2 regions of the Monashia sp. HAY1-2A genome follow, and region 1 is predicted to be linked to the other one. Evidence: riboswitches for the same ligand, from Rfam matches in the RefSeq annotation. Region 1 holds a riboswitch; the other holds the start of a gene.
The links. Region 1 has a riboswitch for S-adenosylmethionine ahead of ACPYOM_RS04410 (aminotransferase class V-fold PLP-dependent enzyme). Riboswitches for the same ligand answer to the same signal wherever they lie in the genome.
Positions count from the first base shown of each region.

Region 2: another riboswitch for S-adenosylmethionine. It lies ahead of ACPYOM_RS11790 (putative leader peptide); the one in region 1 lies ahead of ACPYOM_RS04410 (aminotransferase class V-fold PLP-dependent enzyme).

Region 1 covers NZ_JBNDHY010000018.1:2,560-7,602, forward strand. Annotated here, with positions in the region: gene ACPYOM_RS04405 (FtsK/SpoIIIE family DNA translocase) at 1-1,499, opposite strand, end outside; SAM riboswitch class IV at 1,665-1,788, shown strand; gene ACPYOM_RS04410 (aminotransferase class V-fold PLP-dependent enzyme) at 1,828-3,216, shown strand; gene ACPYOM_RS04415 (endonuclease/exonuclease/phosphatase family protein) at 3,393-4,499, opposite strand; gene ACPYOM_RS04420 (ribonuclease J) at 4,506-5,043, opposite strand, start outside.
Region 2 covers NZ_JBNDHY010000068.1:1,447-6,489, forward strand. Annotated here, with positions in the region: gene ACPYOM_RS11775 (ABC transporter permease) at 1-164, opposite strand, end outside; gene ACPYOM_RS11780 (ABC transporter ATP-binding protein) at 164-1,060, opposite strand; gene ACPYOM_RS11785 (ABC transporter substrate-binding protein) at 1,066-2,088, opposite strand; gene ACPYOM_RS11790 (putative leader peptide) at 2,438-2,509, opposite strand; SAM riboswitch class IV at 2,542-2,654, opposite strand; gene ACPYOM_RS11795 (MerR family transcriptional regulator) at 2,780-3,553, opposite strand; gene ACPYOM_RS11800 (ABC transporter permease) at 3,624-4,385, opposite strand; gene ACPYOM_RS11805 (ABC transporter ATP-binding protein) at 4,396-5,043, opposite strand, start outside.

The DNA of each region.
Region 1 (5,043 bases):
CGCGCGGTCTGGCTGCGCAGGACGTCGCCGAGCGCGACGTTCTCGCGGTCGGTGTTGGGGATCTCGATGCCGATGGCCGACTTGCCGGGGATCGGGCTGAGGATCCGCACGTCGGCCGAGGCGACGGCGTACGCGATGTTCTTGCTCAGCGCGGTGACGCGCTCGACCTTGGTGCCCGAGCCGAGCTCGACCTCGTAGCGGGTCACCGTCGGACCGCGGGTGAAGCCGGTGACCGCGGCGTCGATGTCGAACTGCTCGAAGACGTTCGTCAGGGACTCGACGACGGCGTCGTTCGTCTCGCTGCGCGTCTTGTGCGGCGACCCCGGCTTGAGCATCGCCTGGTCGGGCAGGCGGTAGGTGATGTCCCCACCGAGGCTCAGCTGCTCGACGCGCGACGGCATCTCGGACATCGGCGGCGGCACGAGCTCGGCCTTGGGTCCGACCTTGCTCGTGTCGGGGGCCCCGTGGGTCTTCGGGTCCGTGGCGTCGATCACCTTCTCGCCGCTCGGTCGCGGTGCGAGGACGCCGGGCGCGGTCGGACGTTTCTCGCCCGGGCGCAGCCGCTTGGTGGGGGCGTCGTCGGCCTCCTTCTGCGCCGCCTGGCGGAAGGCCTCGTCGCCGTCGCGCTCGGACAGGTCGACGGGCTTGCGGCGGGCCCGCTTGAGCGCGGCCGCCGGGGCGTCGGCCTCCGCCCCGTCCCCGGCGTCGGCCCCGTGGGGATGCGTGCCGCGGTCGATGACGAGCGCCTTGAGCTGGCGCAGGCGGGTCGGGACCATGTTGACCGGCGTCGCCGTGATGACGAGCAGGCCGAAGACGCCGAGGAGCACGAGCAGGACCGTCGCCCCGTAGGTGGAGACGGCCGCGGCGAGCGGGCTCGAGGCGAGGAAGCCGATGATGCCCCCGGCGGCGCGCATGCCGTCGGCCCCGTCGGGCGGGTTGGGGATGCCGTCGGCGAGGTGCGACAGGCCGCACGCGGCGAACGTCAGGGTGATCGTGCCGACGACGATGCGGTTGGTCGCGGCCTCGTCCTGGGGGGCGCGCAGCATCCGCAGGCCGAGGGCCAGCAGCACGAGCGGGACGGCGTACGCGACCCGGCCGAAGGTGCCGGCGAAGACGGCGTGGACGACCTGGCCGAACGTGCCCGAGACGCCCCACCACTCGCGTGCCGCGACGACGACGGCGAGGGCGATGAGGGCGAAGCCGATGCCGTCGCGCTTGTGCTCGGGCTCGAGGTCGGCCGCGCTGTGCCCGACCCGGCGCACCGCGCCACCGGCCAGGTGCGAGACGCCCATCCACGTGTTGCGCACCGCGTTGAGGGGGAACGGCAGGCCGCCGCCCCGCGTCTTCGTCGGCCCCTTGGACTGGCCCCTGCGGGCAGCGGCCGGCTTGCGCTGTGCGGGACGGGTCGAGCGGGCCGCCGGCGGGCGCGACGACGAGCCCTTCGCGCGCGCGGCCGCGGCAGGGCTCGTTCGCTGGCTGGTGGACGGACGTGTCGCCATGGTCGCACCGTACGCCAGCGTCCCTCTCAACTCACGCGTCACACGCGCACCACGACCGATTCGCCGGACCGTTGCCGTGGGCGCGAGTCGGTGCAGTCTCAGATTCCGACACCGTGGGCCCGCTGGGTGGACACCCGGACAGGCCGGCGCCTATGGTCTTCGCCAGGTCAAGAGTGTCAGCGACAAGCCCCGGCTCGCTGGCCAGCAACCCTCCTCCGCGGTGGGGTGCTCCGGGTGACGACCAGGCCGTCCTCGGCTGGTTTCTCCTCGAGGTCGGCAAGCGCGGACCTGCACCGGGTGGGTCCCTGGACTCGCGAGGAGCACTGCCATGTCGGCCCTTCCCACCACGACGACCCTCTGCGGCGGCGGCCCCGCCCCGGTCGTCCGCACCCGAGCCCTCCGCGTCGTCGCCGAGGGCGAGGCCCTGCCGCGTGTCGTCGGCGCGGACCTGCGCGTGCCCACGACCCGGGGCGAGGTGGCCTACGCCAACCTCGACCACGCGGCGTCGACCCCCGCCCTCCAGACCGTGAAGGACGCCGTCGACCGTGCCCTCGAGACGTACTCGTCGGTGCACCGCGGTGCCGGGTTCGCCTCGCGGCTGACGAGCGCCTGGTACGAGCAGGCGCGTGAGGAGGTGGCCCGGTTCGTCGGCGCCCGCGAGGACGACCAGGTCGTCTTCACCCGCACGACCACCGACTCGTGGTCGGTGCTCGCCCACGCCCTGCCGAGCCGCGCCGTGGTCTTCGTCTTCGGCAGCGAGCACCACTCGACGCTGTTGCCCTGGGGCCGTTCGCGCACGGTGCGCCTGCCGATCCCCCAGAGCACCGACGACGCGCTCGACCTGCTCGACGAGGCCCTCGCCGAGCACCCGGGCCGGCACCGCCTCGTGGTGCTGACGGCGGCGTCCAACGTCACCGGCGAGGTGTGGCCGGTGGAGCGCTTCGCCCGTCTCGCCCACGAGCACGGCGCCCGGATCGCCGTCGACGCCGCGCAGCTGTCCGCGCACCGCCGCATCGACCTCGCGGCGTGGGACGCCGACTGGGTGGCCTTCTCCGGCCACAAGACCTACGCCCCCTTCGGTGCCGGCGTGCTCGCCGGGCGTCGTGACTGGCTCGACGCCGGCGCACCCTACCTGCCCGGCGGCGGCGCGACCCGGACGGTCACCGAGACGGCCACGGAGTGGGCCACGGGCCCGGCGCGCCACGAGGGCGGCAGCCCCAACGTCATCGGGGCCATCGCCCTCGCGGCGGCCTGTTCGACGATCGAACGCCACCGCGCCGCCATCGAGGCCCACGAAGAGGCGCTGCTCGAGCGGCTGCGCACCGGCCTCGAGGCGGTCCCGGGCGTCGAGGTGCTCTCGATCTTCGGCGACGACCACGACCGGGTCGGTGTCGTCGCCTTCACGGTGTCCGGCTTCGACCCCTCGCTCGTGTCGCAGGTGCTCTCGGTCGAGCACGGCATCGGTGTGCGCGACGGCAAGTTCTGTGCGCACCTGCTCGTCGACGAGCTGCTCGAGGACCCGTGGGGCGAGCGTCCCCAGACCGCGGTGCGCGCCAGCGTCGGGCTCGGCAGCACGGCCGAGGGCGTGGAGCGTCTCGTCTCGGCCGTGGCCGCGCTCGTGGGCGAAGGGCCGTCGCGGACGTGGACCCGGACGGCCGCCGGGTGGACGGTCGAGGGCACGGACCCCCGCGACGTCGAGGTCGAGCGCCCCTGGTGAACCGGGCCGGGTCTCTCGCCCCCTGACCCCCGTCACCCCGTAACACACCGAACAGCTGCCAGGTGGGTCCGGGAATACCAGGGACCACCTGGCAGCTGCTCGGTGTGTTTGCGATCCCGCGGCGAGACGGGCGGTCGGGCGGGGTCGGGCGGTCGGTCGGGCGGTCCGTCGGGGGGTCAGCGCTCGGTGCGCAGGGCGTAGGACGCCCAGACGGCGGCGTGGTCGGTCCGGTTGACCGCGACCTGACCCGCGTCCACGACGGCCAGTCCGCGGCTCAGCTGATGGTCCAGGTCGACGTACGGCGGGATGCGCCGCCCCTCGAACGGCCAGGTGCGCACCCAGCCTCGGCCCGCAGCCGCCTGGGCGTCGGTCAGCCCGGTCGCGAGCCGCCGGAACACCGGGTGGCCCGACGAGGCGTTGAAGTCGCCGGCGAGGACGAGCGGTCGGTCGGTCGGCTGCGCGTGCACCCACGTCGCGAGCGAGACCAGGGCCGCGTGCCAGTCGTCGGTGCGGTCGGGCAACGGCGGCGGCGGGTGCACGGCCCGAAGCCGCACGGTGCCGGCCGGCGTCGTGACGTCGACGTCCGGCTGGAGGCTGTCACCGGCCGGGCTGACGCCGTCGGCACGCTCGCTCAGGGGGTACCTCGAGAGCACGAGCGTCCCGACGACACCATCGCGCGCCCGACCGACGCGTTGCGGGAAGAATGCGCGCGCACCGGCGTCGTCGAGGTCGGTCTCGGACTCCGGCGTCGCCTCGACCAGGACGAGCACGTCGACCGAGTGCAGCCGCACGGCGTCCATCAGCTGACGCGAGTTGGCTTGTCCCTCATGGAGGTTCGCCGACATGACGGTCAGGTCGGTGTCGACCGTGGCGTGCACGCTCGAGGACCACGCCGGGGCCGCGACGACGAGCCCCACGACCGCGACCGCGACGATCGGCACCGACACGGACCAGCGACGCAGGAGGAGCGCGGCCGCCGCGAGCAGCAGGAGAGCGACGACGGCGAGGGGACCCGCCGTCTGGAGCACGACGACCGGGTAGAGCGTCGAGTCCAGCCCGCGCAGGGCCACGACGGCGAGCAGGAGCACCAGGACCGCCAGCAGCGCCCGGTCCGCGACACGCTCCCACCGCCGGCGGGACCCAGCGTCCTGCGGCGGGTCGGCGCTCTCCTCCGAGGGATCGGAGGCGGCCGTCACCGGGTCGGCGGCGACCTCCGCCGGGTCGGCGGCGACCTCCGCCGGGTCGCGGGCGACCTCCGCCGGGTCCTCGACGTGTTCGGTCACGCGGCGTCAGGCCTGCAGGACGACGGGGATGATCATCGGGCGACGGCGGATCTTGCCGCCGACCCACGAACCCACCGCACGCCGGACGATCTGCTGCAGCTGCTGGTCGTCGCGCACCCCGTTGGCGACGGCCTCCTCGATCGCGCGCTCGACCTTCGGGATGACCTGCTGGAAGATCTCGTCGTCCTCGACGAAGCCGCGCGCCGTGATCTGGGGGCCGCTCGCGATCTTGCCGGTGGCCGAGTCGATGACGACGATGCAGGAGATGAAGCCCTCGTCGCGCAGGATCCGGCGGTCCTTGAGCAGCGCCTCGTCGGCCCCACCGACGCTGCTGCCGTCGACGTAGACGTACCCGCAGTCGACGACGCCGACGACGGACGCCTTGCCCTCCACGAGGTCGACGACGACGCCGTCCTCGGCGAGGACGACGTGGTCCTCGGGGACTCCGGTCTGCATCGCGAGCCGCGAGTTGGCCCACATGTGTCGCCACTCGCCGTGGACCGGCATGACGTTGCGCGGCTTGACGATGTTGTAGCAGTAGAGG
Region 2 (5,043 bases), on a different contig from region 1:
GAGAGCCGACGCCTGTATCCCCCGGGGCGGGGCGCGGCCGCGCTCGCGCCGTCGCCGCGAGCCGGTTCGCCGTCCGGGTTCAGGGCGCCGGGGCCCTCGGGGGGCGGGGCAGCGTCGATGGCGTCGGTGGCGGGGAGGGAGTCGATGGTGTGGGTCGTGGTCATCAGGCTGCCCTCTCGGTGCCGTCGGGCTGGATCTTCTGGTGGCCGGCTCGCTGGGCGCTGGCCACCTCGTCGTGCAGCAGCTCCCAGAGGCGGTGCCGGTAGGCGACGAACTCAGGCGCGGAGCGCAGGTCGCGCTCGGCGCCCAGGGTGCGGTCGCCGAGGTCGACGTCGACGACCGCCTTGAGCCGACCCGGCCGCGAGCTGAGCACCGCGACCCGCTGGCCGAGGTAGACCGCCTCCTCGATGCCGTGCGTGATGAACACGGCCGTCGTTCCCGTGGCACCCCAGATCCGCAACAGCTCGTCCTGGAGCTGCTCACGGGTCTGGGCGTCCAGCGCCGCGAACGGCTCGTCCATGAGCAGGATCCCGGGCTCGTAGGCGAGGCTGCGTGCGATGGCGACCCGTTGCTTCATGCCGCCGGACAGCTCGTGCGGGTACCGCTCCTCGAACCCGCCGAGACCCACGAGGGCGAGGTACTCGCGCGCGCGATCCAGGCGCTCCTTCTTGCCGAGCCCCTGCCGGCGGAACTGTGGCCCCTCCAACCCGAAGGCGACGTTGCCGAGCGCGGTGCGCCACGGGAAGAGCGCGTACTGCTGGAACACGATGCCCCGATCCAGGCCCGGCCCGGCGACGGGCCTGCCGTCGACGAGGACCTCGCCCGCGGTGGGTTCGCTCAGCCCGCCGAGAATGTCGAGGAGCGTTGTCTTGCCCGACCCGCTCGGGCCCACGAGGGTGAGCAGCTCGCCCGCCGACACGTCGAGAGTGATGTCCTCCAGTGCACGGAGCACGCGGCCGGACGGGGTGTCCTTGGTTGGGCGGACCTGGAAGTCCTTGGTGACGCCCCGCAGGCAGATGCGGGGAGTGGGCGGGTTTCCCTGGTGTTGTTGGGTGCTCACCGAGCTCACCCAGCCTTCGCGAGCCCGTTGAGCTCGTTCGTGTAGTAGCTGGCGGGGTCGAGCTTCTTGCCGCTGAGGAAGCCCTTCTCCTGCAGCCAGCTGCCCCAGCGGGTGAAGTCGGTGTCGGAGATGATGCCGCGGTCGGTCACCGCGACGCTCTTCCAGTACTTGAGGTTGTCGGTGTTCTCGTGGCGGCCGCGCTGCTCGATGATCTTGGTGAACCGGGCGATGACCTGCTCACGCGGGGTGGTGCGCTCCCACTCGATCGCCTTGGCGACGCCGGTGACGAAGTCCTTGGCGGCGTCCGGGTGGTCCTTGATGAACTCGTCGCGTAGGACGTACTGGCCGCCGTTGAAGGCGCCGAAGAGCTCGTAGTCGCTGAACAGGCGGCGCAGTCCGCCCGCTGCGACGGCGTGGTCCTGCAGGACACCACCGAGCGTCCCGACGTCGACCTGACCCCGACGCAGGGCCTGCTCGGTGTCGTTCGGTGGCACGACGACGAGCTGTACCTGCTTGATCTCGTCGGGTGTGAGGCCGTTCTTCTGCAGCCAGGTGTTGATGACGGCCTCGCTGTGCGCGCCGAGCGTGTTGACGGCGATCTTCTTGCCGATGAGGTCCCGTGCCGTCCGGATGGGGCTGTCGGCCCTGACGTAGAAGCCGTTGAAAGTCTTCGCGTCCTCGCCGTAGTAGTTGATGACGGCCTTGACCGGTGCGCCGGCCGTGATCAGCTTGACGACCGCGCCGGCGAAGGCGCCGCCGTAGTCGGTCTGGTTCGTCGCCGCGGACTGGATGTCCTGGGGACCGCTGATGGTGTTGCCCACCCAGTTGAGCTTGACGACCTTGAAGTAGCCGAGGTCCTCGGCGAGCTCGGGGAGGGTGACGGAGTTGGCCCATCCCTGGTAGCGCAGCGTGACGGGGCCCGACTCCTTCTGCTCGGCCCCGGAGGCGGAGGAGCAGGCCGAGGCCAGTCCGGCAACGAGGAGGGTCACGGCAGGAAGGGCGAGGATCCGTGTGGGGAACTTCTTCATGTCGGTGCTTCTTTCTGCGGGAATGGACGGGCAAGTGGCGTCGGCGGGTCAGGCGGAGGCAGGGCTGGTCCCGGCGGCTGGGTCAGAAGGGCAGCCGTGATGATCCGCGCGCCGGGAGGGCATGCCGAGGCGAGTGCCGTACCGGGACTCGGGGAGCAGGCGGGCGTTCCGCGTCAGCTGCAGGTGGTCAGCAGGCCGGCTGCGGAAAGCCTGTAGGCGCGTCCGCGGGCGGCCGCGGATCGACGTCGTTCAGGCATGTCCGCGAGTCGCTGCGCGAAGACGCGATGCGGCGATGGCGGGCAGCAGGACATCCTCGTGGCGTCGCGCAGCCGCGTTTCGGGGGACTTGCTCAGGCGGGACAGAGGGAGCTGCTCACGCGCCGCAGGTCGACGTGGCGTCGGCCGGTGAGCATGTGGTTCATGAGTCGTCCTCGGAAGAGACGTGAGGCAGAAAGCCTCGCGCTTGCGACCACCGGTCGGCGGCCGCCGTGTCATCACCCGGGGCACCCCATCGCGAGGAAGGGTTGCCGTCCAGCGAGCCGGGGCTTGGCACTGGATCTCGTGACCTGTCCTGACAGTAGCGGGACAACGCCAAGACCTACCAGTTCCATAGGAAAAGGTCTCTCATGCCGAGACACGCATCCCCGCTGGTCGCGGCAAGACGGGTGTCGACGGACGATGCCGCGGGGGGGTCAGACCGCGGGGTGCATGCGCCGGATGTTGGTCCAGCCCGTCCAGCCGCGCTCCTCGAGGAGCTCCAGCAGGTGGTTCGCGCACGGGAAGGACTCGACGAACGCCGCGTCCAACAGGGCGACCAGGTCCTCGCTGACGGGATGTTCGTCCTCGATGCCCACGGCCTCGGCTGCCGCGGCCTCGATGAAGGCGGCGACCCGGTCTGCGAGCGCGGGCAGCCGCGGGTCGTCCGGCCCGCAGTCGGCGAGGTCTCCGATGTCGAGATACAGCCGACGCAGCCCGTCGTGTTCGATCTGGGCGTGCTTGATGGCCATGAGGGCCGGCACGGCATCCGGCATCTGGCCGGCGATCAGGATCCAGCTGTCGCGCTCGACCTCGATCAGCCGCTCCCTGAACCCGAGCTGGCGCATCCGGTCCAGGTACGCGACGGCCTCCGGCGGCAGCGTGAGGCTCTCGCCGGCCGCGAGCTTGGCGATCTGCTGCCGGTGACGTCGGCGCTGGCGGATCTCGGCGCGCAGCCGGCGGTCGATGTCCTCGACGGCCATCGCGAACTCCTCGTCCCGTGCCGTGAGCAGCTCATGCACGCGCGACAGAGGTACGCCGGCGTCGGCCAGGGTGCGGATCTTGACAAGCTCGACCACGGCGGCAGCGTCGTAGCGCCGGTAGCCGGAGTGGTCGCGCCCGGGCTCGGGCAGCAGCCCCTTGGCGTGGTAGTGCCGGACCGCGCGTACCGTCACGCCGGCGTACGACGCGAGCTGGCTGATGGTGAGCATGGCGTCATTCTCCTGCCGCGGCGGTGTCATGGCGCTTCGCGGTGTCCACCCGTCGTCGCCTCCCGCCGAGTCAGGCGATCTTGCTGCGGTAGGTGCGCCTCGCGAGGGTGTGGGCGACAACCAGCAGGCCGACGCACCAGGCGACGGCTATCCAGGCGTCGTTGCCGACCGGCTGCCCGGCGTAGAGGCCGCGGATGGTGTCGACGATCGAGGTGACCGGCTGGTGCTCGGCGAACCAACGCACGGGACCGGGCATGCCAGAGGTGGGCACGAACGCCGAGCTGATGAACGGTAGGAAGATCAGCGGGTAGGAGAACCCGCTCACCCCGTCGACCGACTTCGCGGTCAGCCCGGGAATCACGGCCAACCAGGTCAGCGCCAGGGTGAACAGGACCAGGATCCCGAGGACCGCAAGCCACGCGAGAACCCCTGCGCCAGAGCGGAATCCCATCGCCAGCGCGACGAGCACGACGAGCGCGAGCGAGACGAGGTTCGCCACGACCGACGTCAGCACGTGGCCCCACAGCAGCGCCGATCGGGCGATGGGCATCGACTGGAAGCGTTCGACGATGCCCGTCGAGACATCGGTGAAGAGCCGGAAGGCGGTGTAGGCGATGCCGGAGGCCACGGTGATGAGCAGGATCCCGGGCAGCAGGTAGTCGACGTAGCTGCCGCCGCCGACATCGATCGCGCCACCGAAGACATAGACGAAGAGCAACAGCATGGCAATGGGCGTGATAGCGGTGGTGATGATGGTGTCCGGGCTGCGCAGGATGTGGCGCAGCGAGCGCTTGAGCAGGACAGAGGTGTCGCTGAGGAAGTGGGTGGTCATCGCGGGGTCCTTACGTGACGGGATCGCCGTGGCCGACGACCGCGAGGAAGATCTCTTCGAGGGACGGCTGCTTCTCGACGTACTCGACCGTGGCCGGCGGGAGCAGCTGCTTGAGCTCGGCGAGGGTGCCGTTCGCGATGATCCGGCCCTCGTGGAGGATCGCGATCCGGTCGGCCAGGTGCTCGGCCTCGTCGAGGTACTGCGTGGTGAGCAGCACCGTGGTCCCCTGGCCGGCGAGCTGCTGGACGGTCTTCCACACCTCGATCCGCGACTGCGGGTCGAGCCCGGTCGTCGGCTCGTCGAGGAAGAGCACGGGCGGGTTGCCGATCAGGCTCATGGCGATGTCGAGGCGACGGCGAATGCCGCCGGAGTAGGTCGCCACCCTGCGCCGGGCCGCGTCGGTCAGCGCGAACCGTGTCAGCAGCCCGTCCGCGACCCCGCCCGGGTCCTCGAGTCGTCGCAGCTGAGCTACGAGCAGCAAGTTCTCCCGCCCGGTGAGGACCTCGTCGACGGCGGCGAACTGCCCGGTGAGACTGATCGACCCGCGGACCTTCGCGGGCTGGGTGGCGACGTCGAACCCGTTGACGGTGGCGGTCCCGTCGTCCGCCTTGAGCAGGGTCGACAGGATCTTGACGGTGGTGGTCTTGCCGGCGCCGTT